2 regions of the Methylobacterium sp. 142-1Y genome follow, and region 1 is predicted to be linked to the other one. Evidence: predicted binding sites of a transcription regulator. Region 1 holds the regulator's gene; the other holds the start of a gene.
The links. The regulator PhoB, encoded in region 1, activates phosphate uptake and scavenging genes when phosphate is short. The targets are predictions, from matches to a motif close to TGTCATNNANCTGTCAT.
Positions count from the first base shown of each region.

Region 2: phnF (phosphonate metabolism transcriptional regulator PhnF) is a predicted target of PhoB. The motif match lies at 2,334-2,350, and genes of this name have one in related genera.

Region 1 is NZ_CM173224.1:179,972-187,659, reverse strand. It holds gene AC3AOF_RS00835 (acyl-CoA synthetase) at 1-1,281, shown strand, start outside; gene phoB (phosphate regulon transcriptional regulator PhoB) at 1,861-2,562, opposite strand; gene phoU (phosphate signaling complex protein PhoU) at 2,630-3,349, opposite strand; gene pstB (phosphate ABC transporter ATP-binding protein PstB) at 3,432-4,244, opposite strand; gene pstA (phosphate ABC transporter permease PstA) at 4,272-5,198, opposite strand; gene pstC (phosphate ABC transporter permease subunit PstC) at 5,225-6,199, opposite strand; gene pstS (phosphate ABC transporter substrate-binding protein PstS) at 6,369-7,406, opposite strand.
Region 2 is NZ_CM173224.1:621,866-629,553, forward strand. It holds gene AC3AOF_RS02840 (alpha-D-ribose 1-methylphosphonate 5-phosphate C-P-lyase PhnJ) at 1-73, opposite strand, end outside; gene AC3AOF_RS02845 (carbon-phosphorus lyase complex subunit) at 70-1,176, opposite strand; gene phnH (phosphonate C-P lyase system protein PhnH) at 1,179-1,778, opposite strand; gene phnG (phosphonate C-P lyase system protein PhnG) at 1,778-2,191, opposite strand; gene phnF (phosphonate metabolism transcriptional regulator PhnF) at 2,353-3,102, shown strand; gene AC3AOF_RS02865 (hypothetical protein) at 3,189-3,419, shown strand; gene AC3AOF_RS02870 (ABC transporter substrate-binding protein) at 3,430-4,662, opposite strand; gene ubiB (2-polyprenylphenol 6-hydroxylase) at 4,938-6,488, opposite strand; gene ubiE (bifunctional demethylmenaquinone methyltransferase/2-methoxy-6-polyprenyl-1,4-benzoquinol methylase UbiE) at 6,499-7,257, opposite strand; gene mutM (bifunctional DNA-formamidopyrimidine glycosylase/DNA-(apurinic or apyrimidinic site) lyase) at 7,378-7,688, shown strand, end outside.

The DNA of each region.
Region 1 (7,688 bases):
GAGGCCAAGGTGGTGATCACCGACCGGGAATTCGCCCGCATCATGGGCCCGGCTCTGACCCAGGCCGGGGTGAAGCCGCTCGTCATCGACTACGACGATCCCGAATACGACGGTCCGGGCGAGCGCCTCGGCACGATCGAGTACGAGGACTTTCTGGGTCAAGGCGATCCCGGTTACGCCTGGGCGATGCCGGGCGACGAGTGGGACGCGATCAGCCTAAACTACACCTCGGGCACCACCGGCGACCCGAAGGGCGTGGTCTACCACCATCGCGGCGCGTCGCTGCTCGCGGTCGGCAACGTGGTGGCGGGCAATCTCGGCCGGCACCCGGTCTATCTGTGGACCCTGCCGATGTTCCACTGCAACGGCTGGTGCTTTCCCTGGACCCTGTCGGTGGTGGCCGGCACCCATGTCTGCCTGCGGCAGGTGCGGGCGAAAGCCATGTACGACGCCATCGCGGATCACGGCGTGACGCATCTGTGCGGCGCGCCGATCGTGATGTCGCTCCTCATCAACGCCGCCGCGGCCGAGCGGCGGGAGCTACCCAACCGCGTCTCCTTCCTCACCGCGGCGGCGCCCCCGCCGGAAGCGGTGCTCGCCGGCATGGCCGAGGCGGGATTCGACGTCACCCACGTCTACGGGCTGACCGAGACCTACGGCCCGGCGGTGGTGAACGAGTGGCACGCCGACTGGAACGCCTTGGGCAAGGACGAGCAGGCCGCCCGCAAGGCGCGCCAGGGCGTGCGCTACCCGCCGCTCGAGGCGCTGGACGTGCTCGATCCCGAGACGATGCAGCCGGTCCCCGCCGACGGCGAGACGCTGGGCGAGGTGATGTTCCGCGGCAACGTGGTGATGCGCGGCTACCTCAAGAACCCGACAGCCACCGAGGCCGCCTTCGCGGGCGGCTGGTTCCATTCGGGCGATCTCGGGGTGAAGCACCCGGACGGCTACATCCAGCTCAAGGATCGCTCGAAGGACATCATCATCTCAGGGGGCGAGAACATCTCGTCGATCGAGGTCGAGGAGGCCCTGTTCAAGCACCCGGCGGTGGCCGCCGCCGCCGTGGTCGCCAAGCCCGACGAGAAATGGGGCGAGACGCCGTGCGCCTTCGTCGAACTGAAAGGCTCCGAGATGGTCTCGGCCGAGGAGCTGATCGGCTGGTGCCGCCAGTCGCTCGCCGGCTTCAAGGTGCCCAGGCACGTTGTCTTCACGGAACTGCCGAAGACCTCGACCGGCAAGGTGCAGAAGTTCGTGCTGCGGGAGATGGCGAAGGCATTGTGAGACGGGTTCGACCTGAACTGTTCCGGCCGCAATAAAGGGCGGGATCCCCCTCTTCGCCGTGGATGCAGGGCTGTCCGGGGAAAGAAAGTATCGCTGGTCTTGAACCCTCCCCCCTCTGCGGGGGAGGGTGCCCGGCGGCGCCGGGCGGGAGAGGGGAACCACGCTTCCGGATGAGGCGGAACCGTTCTGACTGGCGCCCTCTGAATCAGCGTCGCGCTGCCCCTCTCCCGGCCTGCTCCGCAGGCCACCCTCCCCCGCAGAGGCTAGCGTGTTCACACTTCTCGGTTCGAGAGCTTCTCCGGTGAAGGTCGCGCGCCTCTCCTCCCCCCGGCGATCCCGGGCTTGCCCGGAATCGCTGCAAGTTGTGGGGAGGAGTTGGAGGTGGGGGTGGTGCCGCGTAGAGCGCGAGGCTACTCCGGCACCACCCCCACCCCTAACCCCTCCCCACAAGGGGAGGGGAAAGCGCGCATATTTACAGAGGGTTAGCTCACGAAGGAGAAGTGTGAATCCGCTAGCCCGCAGAGGGGGGAGGGGGAACTTGCGCTCTTCTTGCCGCGAACAGTTCACACGAAGACCGTATCACGCCTCCGGCGCGAACATCTCGTCGAACGAATAGCCCGAGCCCCGCACGGTGCGGATCGGGTCGCTGTCGCGGCCGCGGTTGATCGCCTTGCGCAGGCGGCCGATATGCACGTCGACGGTGCGCTCGTCGATATAGACGTCGTGCCCCCAGACGCCGTCGAGCAGTTGCTCGCGCGAGAAGACGCGTCCGGGGCTCTGCATCAGGAATTCGAGCAGCTTGAACTCGGTCGGGCCGAGATGCAGCTCGCGACCGTCGCGGCGGACGCGGTGGCTGACCCGGTCGAGCTCGATGTCGCCGGCGATCAGGAGGTCGGCGACGTGGGCGGGCTTGGCCCGCCGCAGGAGCGCCCGCACCCGCGCCAGCAGTTCCGGCACCGAGAACGGCTTGACGATGTAGTCGTCGGCACCGGTGGCGAGGCCCCGCACCCGGTCGCCCTCCTCGCCGCGGGCCGTCAGCATGATCACCGGCAGCCGCTCGGTCTCGCGGCGGGCGCGGATGCGCCGGCACAGTTCGATGCCGGACAGGCCCGGCATCATCCAGTCGAGGAGGACGAGGTCCGGCACCTGCTCGCGCAGGCGGATATCCGCCTCGTCGCCCCGGGCGACGGCGTCGACCTCGAAGCCCTCGGCCTCGAGGTTGTAGCGCAGGAGGAGGGTGAGGGCTTCCTCGTCCTCGACGATCAGGATGCGGGTACTCATCGGGGGCACTCAGGCGGGGGCGGGGGTAAAGGCCCGCCGGGCCGCAAGGCCCGGACGGGCGTCGCCCTCAAGCCTCGGGCGGGGTGTCGAGGGTGGCGAAGCTCGAACGGTCGTTCTTCGGACGCTCGGTCGGCAGGGTCTCGCCGGTGGCGAGGTAGTGGATGGTCTCGGCGATGTTGGTGGTGTGGTCGCCGATGCGCTCGACGTTCTTGGCGCAGAACAGCAGGTGCGTGCAGAACGTGATGTTGCGCGGATCCTCCATCATGTAGGTCAGGAGTTCGCGGAACAGCGAGGTGTAGAGCGCGTCGATGCCGCCGTCCCGGGCCCAGACGTCGAGGGCCGCGACGGTGTCCTGGGTGGCGTAGGCGTCGAGCACGTCCTTGAGCTGCTCCTGGACCAGCTCGTTCATGTGCTCCACGCCGACGACGATCTTCTGCAGCTGGACCTGGTCGGCGATGGCGACGACGCGCTTGGCGACGTTCTTGGCCAGATCCCCGATGCGTTCGAGGTCGCCCGAGACGCGGATCGCCGAGATGGTCTCGCGCAGGTCGACCGCCAGCGGCTGGCGGCGGGCGATGAGGAGGATGGCCTTCTCCTCGATCTCGCGCTGCAGCCCGTCGAGACGCTGGTCGGTGGCGATCACCGCCTGGGCGAGGGCGGCGTCGCGGCGCAGGAGCGCCTGGCCGGAATCGGCCACCATCTTTTCGGCGATGCCGCCCATCTCGGCGATGCTGCGCCGCAGGTTCTGCAACTCCTGATCGTAGGAGGTGACGATGTGGCTCGACATGGGATCTGGCTCCTCGCGCGGAGGTGGAGCGTAGGCTTGTGCCGGCCCGGCAGACCGGGCCGGCGGATGATCGCGTCAGGCCTCAGCCGAACCGGCCGGTGATGTAGTCCTGGGTCTGGCGCTTCGACGGGTTCATGAACAGCCGGTTGGTCGGCCCGAACTCGATCAGCTCGCCGAGATACATGAAGGCGGTGAACTGCGAGATGCGCGCCGCCTGCTGCATGTTGTGGGTGACGATGGCGATGGTGAACTCGCCCCGCAGCTGCTCGATCAGTTCCTCGATGCGGCCGGTCGAGATCGGGTCGAGGGCCGAGGTCGGCTCGTCGAACAGGATCACCTCCGGGCGCTGCGCCACCGTGCGGGCGATGCAGAGGCGCTGCTGCTGGCCGCCGGACAGGCCCATGCCGGACTGCTTGAGCTTGTCCTTGACCTCGTCCCAGAGGGCGCCCTTGCGCAGGGCCTCCTCGACGCGGTTGTCGAGATCGGCCTTGCCGAGGCGCTCGTAGAGCCGGATGCCGAACGCGATGTTGTCGTAGATCGACATCGGGAACGGGGTCGGCTTCTGGAACACCATGCCGACCCGGGCGCGCAGCTCGTTGAGGTCGATCGAGGAATCCAGGATGTTGCGGCCGTCGAGCAGGATCTCGCCTTCCGCGCGCTGCTCCGGATACAGGCTGTAGATCCGGTTGAAGGTGCGCAGCAACGTCGACTTGCCGCAGCCGGACGGCCCGATCAGGGCGGTGACCTGGCGGTCGAGGAAGTTGAGGTTGATGTTCTTCAGGCCCTTGAAGTCGCCGTAGTAGAAGTTGAGGTCCTTGACGGCGAGGCGGATCGCGGCGGACTCGTCGGCCGTGCTCTGGCCCACGACCGGCACGGCGGTGGCGGTGGCGCTCATCGGGGTGTCTCCGGGCAAGGTATCGGATCAGCGGCCCTTGGGACCGCTCAGGACGAGGCGGGCCACGATCGACAGGCCCAGGATGGTGACGGTGATGAGGAGCGCGCCGGCCCAGGCCAGCTGGCGCCAGTTCTCGTAGGGCGAGAGCGCGAACTGGTAGATCATCACCGGCAGGTTCGCGACGCCGCCCATCAGGTTGGGGCTGAACCAGGAATTGTTGTTGAGCGCGGTGAAGAGCAGGGGCGCGGTCTCGCCGGCGATGCGGGCCAGCGCCAGGAGCACGCCGGTCACGATGCCCGACTGGGCCGCCCGCCAGGTGACGGAGCGGATCACGATCGAGTACGGGGCGCCGAGGGCGACGCCGGCCTCGCGCAGGGGGCCGGGCACCAGGCGCAGCATGTCCTCGGTGGTGCGCACGATCACCGGGGTGGCGATGATGGCGAGCGCCACGGCACCGGCCCAGCCCGAATAGCCGCCCATCGGCCGCACCATCAGGGTGTAGACGAAGAGGCCGATCAGGATCGACGGCGCCGAGAGCAGGATGTCGTTGAGGAAGCGGATCAGGTTGGCGAGGTGCGAGCCTCGGCCGTACTCGGCGAGGTAGGTGCCGGCGAGCACGCCGACCGGCGTCGCCACGACGATGCCGAGCACCGTCATCACCAGGCTGCCGAGGATCGCGTTGGCGATGCCGCCGCCCTCGGAGCCGGGGCCCGGCGTGACCTGGGTGAACAGGGCCGGCGAGAATCCCTGCACGCCCTGGATGATGAGCATGAGCAGGATCGAGCCGAGCACGACGGCGCCGAGCACGGTCGCGGCGGTGCAGCCGACGATGAGGAGCTTGTCGGCGGAGCGCCGGCCGGCGCGGACCCGGCCCCAGGCCTGCGGGGCGGGCGGGAGGCGGGCGGGAGCGGTCGGGCCTTCGGAGCCTGAGACCGCGGCGGGGGAAGCGTTCATCGGGAAACGTCCGTGCGGGAGCGGGATCAGGCCACCTTCGCGCGGCGCACCAGCAGCCGGGCGATGATGAGCACGATGAAGGTGACGACGAAGAGGATGCAGCCGAGCGCCATCAGCGCGTGGAGCTGCATGCCGTCGGCCTCGTTGAACTCGTTGGCGATGCGCGAGGCGATGGTCGAGCCGGGATCGAAGATCGAGGCCGAGAGGCGGTTGGCGTTGCCGATCACGAAGGTGACCGCCATCGTCTCGCCGAGCGCGCGGCCGAGGCCGAGCATGATCGCGCCGATGATCGAGACCGAGGCCTGCGGGATCAGGACGTGGCGCACGACCTCCCAGGTGGTGCAGCCGATGCCGTAGGCGCTCTCGCGCAGGACGGTCGGGATCTGGTCGAGCATGTCGCGGGTGATCGAGGCGACGAAGGGCACGATCATGATCGCCAGGATGATGCCGGCGGTGAGCACGCCGACGCCCGACGGCACCTGGGCGTAGAACAGGGTGCCGACGATCGGCATGCCCTCGACCACGTTCGAGACCGGGATCTGCACGAAGCGCGCGAAGAGCGGCGCGAAGATGAACAGGCCCCACATACCGTAGATGATGCTCGGCACGGCGGCGAGCAGCTCGATCGTCATCGCGACCGGGCGGCGCGCCCAGCCGGGGCAGAGCTGCGTCAGGTAGATCGCGATGCCGAGCGAGATCGGCACGCCGATGAGGAGGGCGAGCAGCGCCGAGACCAGGGTGCCGATGATGGCGACGAGGGCGCCGTATTCCTCGCGCCCGACGTTCCAGGCGCTCGAGGTCAGGAAGCCGGGGCCGAACTCCCGGAAGGCCGGCCAGCCGCCATAGGCGATCGAGGCCAGGATGCCGGCGAGCACCAGGAGCACCAGCAGCGCCGAGGCGAGGGCGGCGCCGCGGAAGATGCGGTCGCCCACGGGGCTCGGGGCGCGGCGGGCGACTTGGGGACTTGCCGCCAATGCGACGTTCTCAGACAACGCGACCATCCGGGTTTCCCTTGGAGTGAGCGGCCTCTAGCGCGCTCGGCGGATCGAGGCGAGTCGGACGCGATCCGGCGGGGGGCGGGATCTCGGCTTTCCTCAAGCGCCGCGCAGGCCCGCATGCGGACCGGCGGAAGGAGGGCGGGACCACCCCGCCCTCCCGAGATTCGTTCTATCAGTTGCTCAGGACGGGCTTGCCGTCCTTGGTGATCGACTTCCACTCGTCCTCGACCTGGGTGACGACCTTGGCGGGCAGCGGCACGTAGTCGAGGGCGGTCGCCATCGGGCCGCCGTTCTTGTAGGCCCAGCGGAAGAACTTCAGCACCTCGGCGGTGCGGGCGGCGTCGGCCGGGTTCTTGTGGACCAGGATGAAGGTCGCGGCGGTGATCGGCCAGGCCTTCGCGCCGGGCTGGTTGGTCAGCGAGATGCCGAAGCCGGGAGCGGCCTTCCAGTCGGCATTGGCGGCGGCGGCCTGGAACGCCTCGTCGCCCGGCATCGGGTACTGGCCGTCCTTGTTCTGGATCAGCGCGACCGGCAGGTTGTTCTGCTTGGCGTAGGCGTACTCGACGTAGCCGATGGCGTTCGGGACCTGCTTGACGACGGCGGTCACGCCCTCGTTGCCCTTGCCGCCCTGGCCGGCCGGCCAGCTCACCGTGGTCGAGGCGCCGAGCTCGGACTTCCAGGCCGGCGAGACGTCCGACAGGTAGGTGGTGAAGATGTTGGTGGTGCCGGACGCGTCCGACCGGTAGACCGGGGTGATCGGCGCGTCGGGGAGCTTCACGCCCTCGTTGAGCTTGGCGATCTTCGGGTCGGACCACTTCTTGATCGTGCCCTGGTAGATCTCGGCCAGGACCTCGCCGGTCAGCTTGACCTCGCCGGGCTTGACACCGGCGATGTTCACCACCGGAACCACGCCGCCCATCACGGTCGGGAACTGGACCAGGCCGTCCTTGGTCAGGGCCTCGCCCTTCAGCGGCGCGTCGGTGGCGCCGAAATCGACGGTCTTGGCCTGGATCTGCTTGATGCCGCCGCCGGAACCGATCGACTGGTAGTTCAGGCCGTTGCCGGTCTCCTTGCGGTAGGCCTCGGCCCACTTGGAATAGACCGGGAACGGGAAGGTGGCGCCGGCGCCGGTGATGTCGAGGGCCATCGCCGAGGTGGCGATCTGGGCGGTCGCGAGCCCGATGGCGAGCGCGTAGGAGAAGGGCTTCACTGGTATCTCTCCGTGTTCGGATCGGTCCGGCACGATGCGGGAGCGAACTCGCCGACCCGCATCCTGCCCATCGACGGCCGGTGACGACGCGACCGGTTTCCCCTGGCTTGCGCCGGATCGTGTCCCGATCGTTGCCGGGGCGTCCGCCGCGCCGCGAGGGATAAGCCCGGTGCGACGCCGGCCCTATGACAGTCGCGTGACACTTGGATGACAAGCACCGGCCGGATGCGACGTTCCGGCCCTCTTGCGCGTTGGGAGGTTGAACATCCGCAGGCACTTGCG
Region 2 (7,688 bases), 440 kb from region 1:
GGATCGCTCGGCGAATCATCCGCTTGGTGCCCTCGTCGAGATAGGCGAAGTTGTAGCCGGTCTCCGCGCTCATTCGGCGGCCTCCTTCATCGCGGGGGCTTCGTGCCGCGCGGCATGTTCGGCGCGAAGCTGCCGCACCAACTCCAGCTCGGCCTGGAAATCGACGTAGTGGGGCAGCTTCAGGTGCTCGACGAAGCCGGTCGCCTGGAGCGCGTCGCAATGCGCCAGCACGAATTCCTGGTCCTGCGCCGGGGCGCCGACCGGCTCGCCCAGCTCCTCGGCGCGGAGTGCGCGGTCGACGAGGGCCATCGCCATCGCCTTGCGCTCGCTCTGCCCGAAGGCGAGGCCGTAGCCGCGGGTGAATTGCGGCGGCACCTCGGCGCTGCCGTGGAACTGGTTGACCATCTGGCACTCGGTGAGGTCGATCTCGCCCAGCGGCACCGCGAATCCCAGCTCCTCCGGCACGAACTCGACCGCCACCGTCCCGACCCGGATCTCGCCGACGAAGGGGTGGGTGCGGCCGTAGCCGCGCTGCGTCGAGTAGCCGAGCGCCAAGACGAAACCCTCGTCGCCCCGCGCCAGGGCCTGGAGGCGGAGGGCGCGGTCGGCCGGGAAGTCGAGGGGTTCGCGGGTGAGGTCGCCCGGGGGCACGCCGTCGTCGGGAGCGGAGGGCTCGATCAGGCCGTCATTCCCCAGGAGGTCGGTGACCCGCGGGGCATGGGCGGCATCCGGCAGCGGCTCGGCCTGTGCCGCCATCGGTGCCTCGCCCTCGGCGGCGAGCGCGAAGTCGATCAGCCGGTGGGTGTAGTCGAAGGTGGGCCCGAGCACCTGGCCGCCCGGAAGGTCCTTGTAGGTGGCGGAGATACGCCGGCGAAGCGTCATGGCGCCGGTCTCGACCGGCTCGGAGGCGCCGAAACGGGGCAGGGTGGTGCGGTAGGCCCGCACGAGAAACACCGCCTCGATCAGGTCGCCGCGGGCCTGCTTGAGGGCGAGCGCGGCGAGATCGGGATCGTGCAACGAGCCTTCGGTCATCACCCGGTCGACGAGGAGCGCCATCTGCTCGCGGACCTGCGCCACCGACAGTTCGGGCACCGCGGTGTCGCCCCGGCGGGTCTCGGCCAGCAGCCGGTGCGCGTTGGCGATGGCGGCCTCGCCGCCCTTTACGGCCACGTACATGGCTAGCCCTCCTGGACGCGGGTGGAGCGCGGCAGCGCGGCGACGCGGCCGGGGGCCGCCAGGATCAGGTCGACCCCTTGCGGGAAGCCCGCATGGTTGCGGGCGAGTCGGGGAAGGATGTCCGCCGGGAGCGGCGAGGCCGACAGGCGGGCGCTCCCCCGGATACCCGGCCCGTCGAGGCGCCAGCCGTCGTTCGACAGGTCGGTGAGCGCGAGAACCAGGGTGGCGGAGCGGTCGGGATAGGCCGGCGTGCCCTGCGCGAAGCTCGCGAAATCCGGGCAGGCGGCGGCATCCGCGATCAGCGCGAAAGCGGCCTCGGCCGGGTCCGGGGTGATGGGCGCACCGGTATGGAAGCGCAGGAACTCCGCCACTGCTGGGTTCCGCGCCAAGCCGGCATCGAGCCAGAGCGGCGCATCGGCATCGCCAAGTGCCAGGGCGATGGCGGCGAGGTCCGGCGTCAGCGGCGCGGGGGGCGTGAGATCCGTGGCGAGCGGCTGGATCGTGCCGGGACGCGCCAGCGCATCCATGACAGCGCGGAAGACGCCCTGGGCGTCGTGGACGGGATCGGCAAAGCCGCGGGCGAGCATCAATCCTCTCGCCATCAGTCTTCTCCCCGGGCCATGGTGAAGAAGGTCACCCGCGTCGCTGCGATCCGGCGCGCTTCCGCCGCGCGCTCCTCGTCCCGGCGAGCGGCAACCGGTTGCAAAGCCGCCTCGACCGCCGCGCGTCGCGCGGGGACCTGCCACAGGGCGTCGAGGGTCGCGGCGAGCCGCGCCTTCGCCCGGTCGCGGCCGAGATGGTAGGCGAAGCCGGTCTCGCCATTGGACAAGCGCACCGCCGCCCGGGTCACCGTCGCCTCGCCGAGGTTGAACGGCCGCCCGTCGCCGCCGATGCGGCCGCGGGTCATCACCAGGCCGGTCTCGGGCGGGCGCAGATCTTCGGGCTCATCGGTGGCGCCGAGCCGCGCCAGGGCGTGGCGCAACTCCTCGGGACGGGCCTCGCCGCAGAGCGCCATCACGGCGCGGCGGGCCGCCAGAGCGGGCTTCTCAGGCTCGGGCGTTTCGGGCCGGCGGGAAGCCGGGTTAGGATCGGGCATCGCGAGGTCCGCTGGCATCTCGGTTGTATAATGGTATAGACAACCGACGAACCGAGGGCAAATGAAGTTTGGATGACGGTATGGGCGCGGGCGGCGACGACACGGTGACGGTTCTGGCGCGCGGCGAGGGCTTGGCGGCCTGGCGCCAGATCGCGGACGGCGTGGCGGCCGATATCGAGGCTGGGCGCCTCGCGGCGGGCGCGCAGTTGCCGACGGAAGCGGCGCTGGCGGCGCGGTACGGGGTCAACCGCCACACCGTGCGCCGGGCGCTGGCGGCGCTGGCCGAGCGCGGCCTGGTGCGGGCGACGCAGGGGCGCGGCACCTTCGTGGAGACGCCGCGCCTCGCCTACCCGATCGGCCGGCGCACGCGCTTCTCGGAGATCGTCACACGAGCCGGCCGCGAGGCCTGGGGCGACCTGATCGCCGGCGAGACCGTCGCGGCCGATCCCGGCACCGCCGAGGCGTTGAGGATCGCGCCCGGGGAGCCGATGCTCGAATTGCTGACGATCCACCGCGCGGACGGCACCCCGCTCTCGACGGCCCGCACCTGCCTGCCGCTGCCGCGCTTCGAGGGCTTCGCGCAGGCCTATGCGGCTTCAGGCTCGCTCACCCGCGCCTATGCGGAGTTCGGCATCGCCGACTACACCCGCCTGTCGACCCGCATCCACGCCCGACCGGCCGCCGCCGACGAGGCCGCCCGCCTCGACCTCGCGCCCGGCCGGGTCTTGATCGTGCTCACCAGCGTCAACGTCGATGCGGCGGGCCTGCCGATCCAGGCGACGCGCAGCCTGTTCGCGGCGGACCGGGTGGAACTGGTGGTGGAGGGGTAGGGGCGATCGAGCCGTGTCGAGGACGAGGCGCGAACTTCCTGCCCCTAAGGCAGTTACCCCCGCGCCTCGCGCCGGAGTTTCCCACGATGCTCGCCCGCCTGACCAGTGCCGCCCTGTTCCTCGCCGCCTGTGTCCTGCCGCTCACGCCCGCCCTGGCCGGACCGGCGCAGGATTACCAGTACCAGCGTCGACAGCTCGGGCGGGGCCAGGTCTGCCGGCCGCCGCTGAAATTCGCGGCCGGCGCCTGTGTGCGGCGTTGCCCGGCGGGCTACCAGGACATGGGCGGCTATTGCCGCCTGCGCAACATGCTGCGTTGAAGGAGCCGCCCTACCTCGTCGCCGCCTTCACCAGCGGGCAGCCGCCCTCGTTGAGCGGCCGGAACGCCTCGTCGCCCGGCACGGTGGCGACGAGCTTGTAGAGGTCCCATTCCCCGGTCGATTCCTTCGGGGTCTTCACCTGCATCAGGTACATGTCGTGGACCATGCGGCCGTCCTCGCGGATCCTGCCGTTCGTCGCGAACATGTCGTTGACCGGGGTCTCGCGCATCTTGGCGATCACGGTCCTGGCGTCGTCGGTGCCGGCCGCCTGCACGGCCTTCAGGTAGTGCAGCACCGAGGAATAGACTCCGGCCTGGTGCATCGTCGGCATCAGCCCGGCCTTCTCCTTGAAGCGGCTGGCGAAGGCGCGGGTCTCCGGCGTGCGGTCCCAGTAGAAGGCGGTGGTGAGCAGCAGGTTCTGCGCCACCTCGATGCCGAGGCTGTGCACGTCGTCGATGTTGATGAGGAGGGCCAGCAGGGTCTGGCCGCCCTGGACGAGGCCGAATTCGTGCGCCTGCTTGATCGCGTTGACGGTGTCGCCGCCGGCATTGGCGAAGGCGATGACCTTGGCGCCCGAGCCCTGCGCCTGGAGCAGGAAGGACGAGAAATCCGCGGTGGCGAAGGGCGCCCGCACCGTGGACAGAACCTTGCCGCCCGAGCGCTTCACCTCGGCGATGGCGTCGCGCTCCAGCGCGTGGCCGAAGGCGTAATCGGCGGTGACGAAGGCCCAGGTGTCGAGCCCCTTCTTCACCGCGGCGTTGCCCGAGACGTGCGACAGCGCGTAGGTGTCGTAGGTCCACTGGATGCCGGTGGGCGAGCATTGCGGGCCGGTGAGATCCGAGGTGCCGCCGCCCGAGACGATGAGGAGCTTGCCCTTCTCCTTGGCGACCTGCTGCACGGCGAGCGCCACCGAAGAGGTCGGCACGTCGAGGATCACGTCGACGCCGTCCCGGTCGTACCAAGCCCGAGCGATGTTGGAGCCGACATCCGGCTTGTTCTGGTGATCGGCGAACACGACCTCGATCGGCTTGCCGTCGAGGGTGCCGCCAAAGTCCTTCACCGCCATCTCGGCGGCGATCACCGAGCCGCGGCCGGTGGAATCGGCGTAGACGCTCGACATGTCGTTGAGGACTGCGAGCTTGACCTTGCCGTCGGAGAGGCGCGGGTCGGCGGCGCGGGTGGGGGCGGTGAGCGCACAGAGGGCGGCCGCGGCGAGCAACGTGGCGCGGAGGGGGGTGAGCATGGGCGTTCTCCCGGGCGCGTCCGCTTCTGGGTGAGCGGATCGTGGCGCCGTGAGTCCATCAGAGAGGGTGCGAGAGCAGGGCGCAAGGCCCGGCTCTCGTTGTCCCACCCTCGACCTCATTCTGAGGTGTCGGCGATCGAAGATCGACTGACCTCGAAGGAGCCCTCCAGAAACCTCAGCGATCCCTGGAACCCTCCTTCGAGGCCGCTACGCGGCACCTCAGGATGAGGTCGTGGGTGGGATGGGCCGTGTTCCAGCAGGCCTCGGAACGCGCCTCACCGCAACGCGATCGCCAGCAACGATCCGGCGATCGCCCAGAGCGCCAGGGTCGACCACACCATCCGTTTGGTCTCGATGCGGATGCGGCGCTCCACGCGGGTCACCTCGCGCAGGCCCTCCTCGTCGAGGCGCACCAGCACGCGCTTCACCCGTTGCGCCAGGTCGGGCACGTCGGCGACCACGTCGGCGAGCGTCAGCACCGCGCGGCGGGCCTGGTCGGCCCGGCCGATCGGGCCGAGGTTGCGGCCGAGCCAGGCGCGCACCACCGGCTCGGCGGTGGTCCACATGTCGAGGCGCGGATCGAGCGAGCGGGCGACGCCCTCGACCACCACCATGGTCTTCTGGAGCATCACCAATTCGGTGCGGGTGCTCATGTCGAAGAGGGCCGTGACGTCGAAGAGCAGGGTGAGCACCTTGGCCATCGAGATCTCGTCGGCCCGGCGCTGGTGGATCGGCTCGCCGATCGCCCGGATGGCTTGTGCGAAATCGTCGACGGAGTGGTGCGAGGGGACGTAGCCGGCCTCGAAATGCACCTCCGCCACCCGGCGGTAGTCGCGCAGGATGAAGCCGAGAAGGATTTCCGCCAGGAAGCGGCGCTCCTTCAGCCCGAGCCGGCCCATGATGCCGAAATCGACCGCGACGAGCCGCCCGGCCGGATCGACGAACAGGTTTCCGGGATGCATGTCGGCGTGGAAGAAGCCGTCCCGGATCGCGTGGCGCAGGAAGGACTGGATCACGGTGCGCCCGAGCGCCGCCACGTCGTGGCCGGCCTCGACGATGGCCGCGCGGTCGTTGAGGCGGATGCCGTCGATCCACTCGCTCGCCAGCACGTCGCGCCCGGTCAGCTCCCAGACCGGCTGGGGCACCCGGAATTCCGGATCGTCCTTGATGTTCTCGGCCAGTTCCGAGAGGGCGGCGGCTTCGAGCCTGAGATCCATCTCCATGGCGACGGAGCGGGCCAGCGTCTCCACCACCTCGCGCGGACGCAGGCGCTCGGCCTCGGGGCGCAGGGCCTCGACCACCCGGGCCATGAAGCGCATCGCCTGGATGTCGCGGGAGAACCGCTCGCGCACGCCGGGCCGCATGATCTTGACCGCGACCACCCGCTCGGTGCCGTCGGCCTCGCGCAGGTGCGCCTTGTGGACCTGCGCGATCGAGGCGGCGGCGATCGGCTCGCTGAACGCGGTGAACAACTCGCCGAGCGGCTTGCCGAGGGTCGATTCGAGGATGCCGACCGCCACGGCCTGCGGGAAGGGCGGCACCCGGTCCTGCAACCGCTCCAGGTCGCGGGCCGCCGCCATGCCGACGATGTCGGGCCTTGTCGCCAGGAACTGGCCGAACTTGACATAGGACGGCCCGAGGCGGGTCAGCGCCGCGGGCAGGCGGCCGGCGCCGAGGCCCGGGCGTTCGAGCTTGCGGCCGAGCCGCAGGACGAGACGCAGATGCGGCGGCAGGGCGGCTTCGTCGACGAAGGAGAGGCCGCCCTCGCGGGCCATCACCCAGCCGACATGGATGCCCCGCGCGAGATGGGCGACGACGCTCAGCACGATTGATGCCTCACGCGAGCTTCCAGCCGGAATGAATGGCGCAGATGCCCCCCGAGAGCGGCCGGTGGGTGACGTGGCCGAAGCCCGCCTCCTCGATCATCCGCGAGAAGCTCCCGGGAGTCGGGAAGCGGCGGATCGACTCGACGAGGTACTGGTAGGATTCCTTGTCGCCGGCCACCATCGCGCCCAGCCGCGGGATCACCTTGAACGAGTAGGCCTCGTAGATCTTGTCGAGCCCCGGCACGTCGACATGCGAGAATTCGAGGCACAGGAAGCGCCCGCCGACCTTGAGCACCCGGTGGGCTTCCGCCAGCGCCAGCTCGATCCGCGGCACGTTCCTTATGCCGAAGGCGATGGTGTAGGCGTCGAAGGTGTTTCCCGGCAGCGGCAGCGACTCGGCGTTGCCGGCGACGAAATCGATGCGCGAGCCGTAGCGGTGGCCGGCCCGCTCGCGGCCGACGCCGAGCATCGCCTCGTTGATGTCGAGCACCGTCACCGTGGTGTCGGGCCCGCCGGCTTGAAGCGTGCGGAACGCGATGTCGCCGGTGCCGCCGGCGACATCGAGCAGCCGGAACGGCCGGGTGCGCGAGGGCCGGAGCGTCGACACGAAGGCGCTCTTCCAGGCCCGGTGCAGGCCGCCGGACATCAGGTCGTTCATCAGGTCGTAGCGCTTGGCCACCGAGCGGAAGACCTCGTTGACGCGGTCCTGCTTCTCCGCGAGCCTGACGCGCTCGAAGCCGAAATCGGTGCTGGTCTCGTCGCCGGCCATGCCTTGAGGTCCCCTGTCGTGGCGGCCTGCATAGCGAAGCCGCGGGGAAAGCACCATCTGGGCCTGCATGTTCGCCAGGTGCGCTTCGTCGCGCCCACCCCCTTTCTCCACGGACGAGAGATGCCCGAACTGCCCGAAGTCGAGACCGTGCGCCGCGGTTTGGAGCCTGCGATGGTCGGCGCCCGCTTCACCGAGGTGGTGCTGAACCGGCCGAACCTGCGCTTTCCCTTCCCGCCGCATTTCGTCGCCCGGGTGAAGGGGCAGGCGGTCACGGCCCTGTCGCGGCGCGCCAAGTACCTCGTCGCCGAACTCTCCTCCGGCGAGGCGCTGATCATGCATCTCGGCATGAGCGGGCGGTTCGACGTCCACCTCCCCGACGGGCGTTCCGTCTCGCCCGGCGACTTCTATCTGGAGGGCGCGCAAGGGCAATT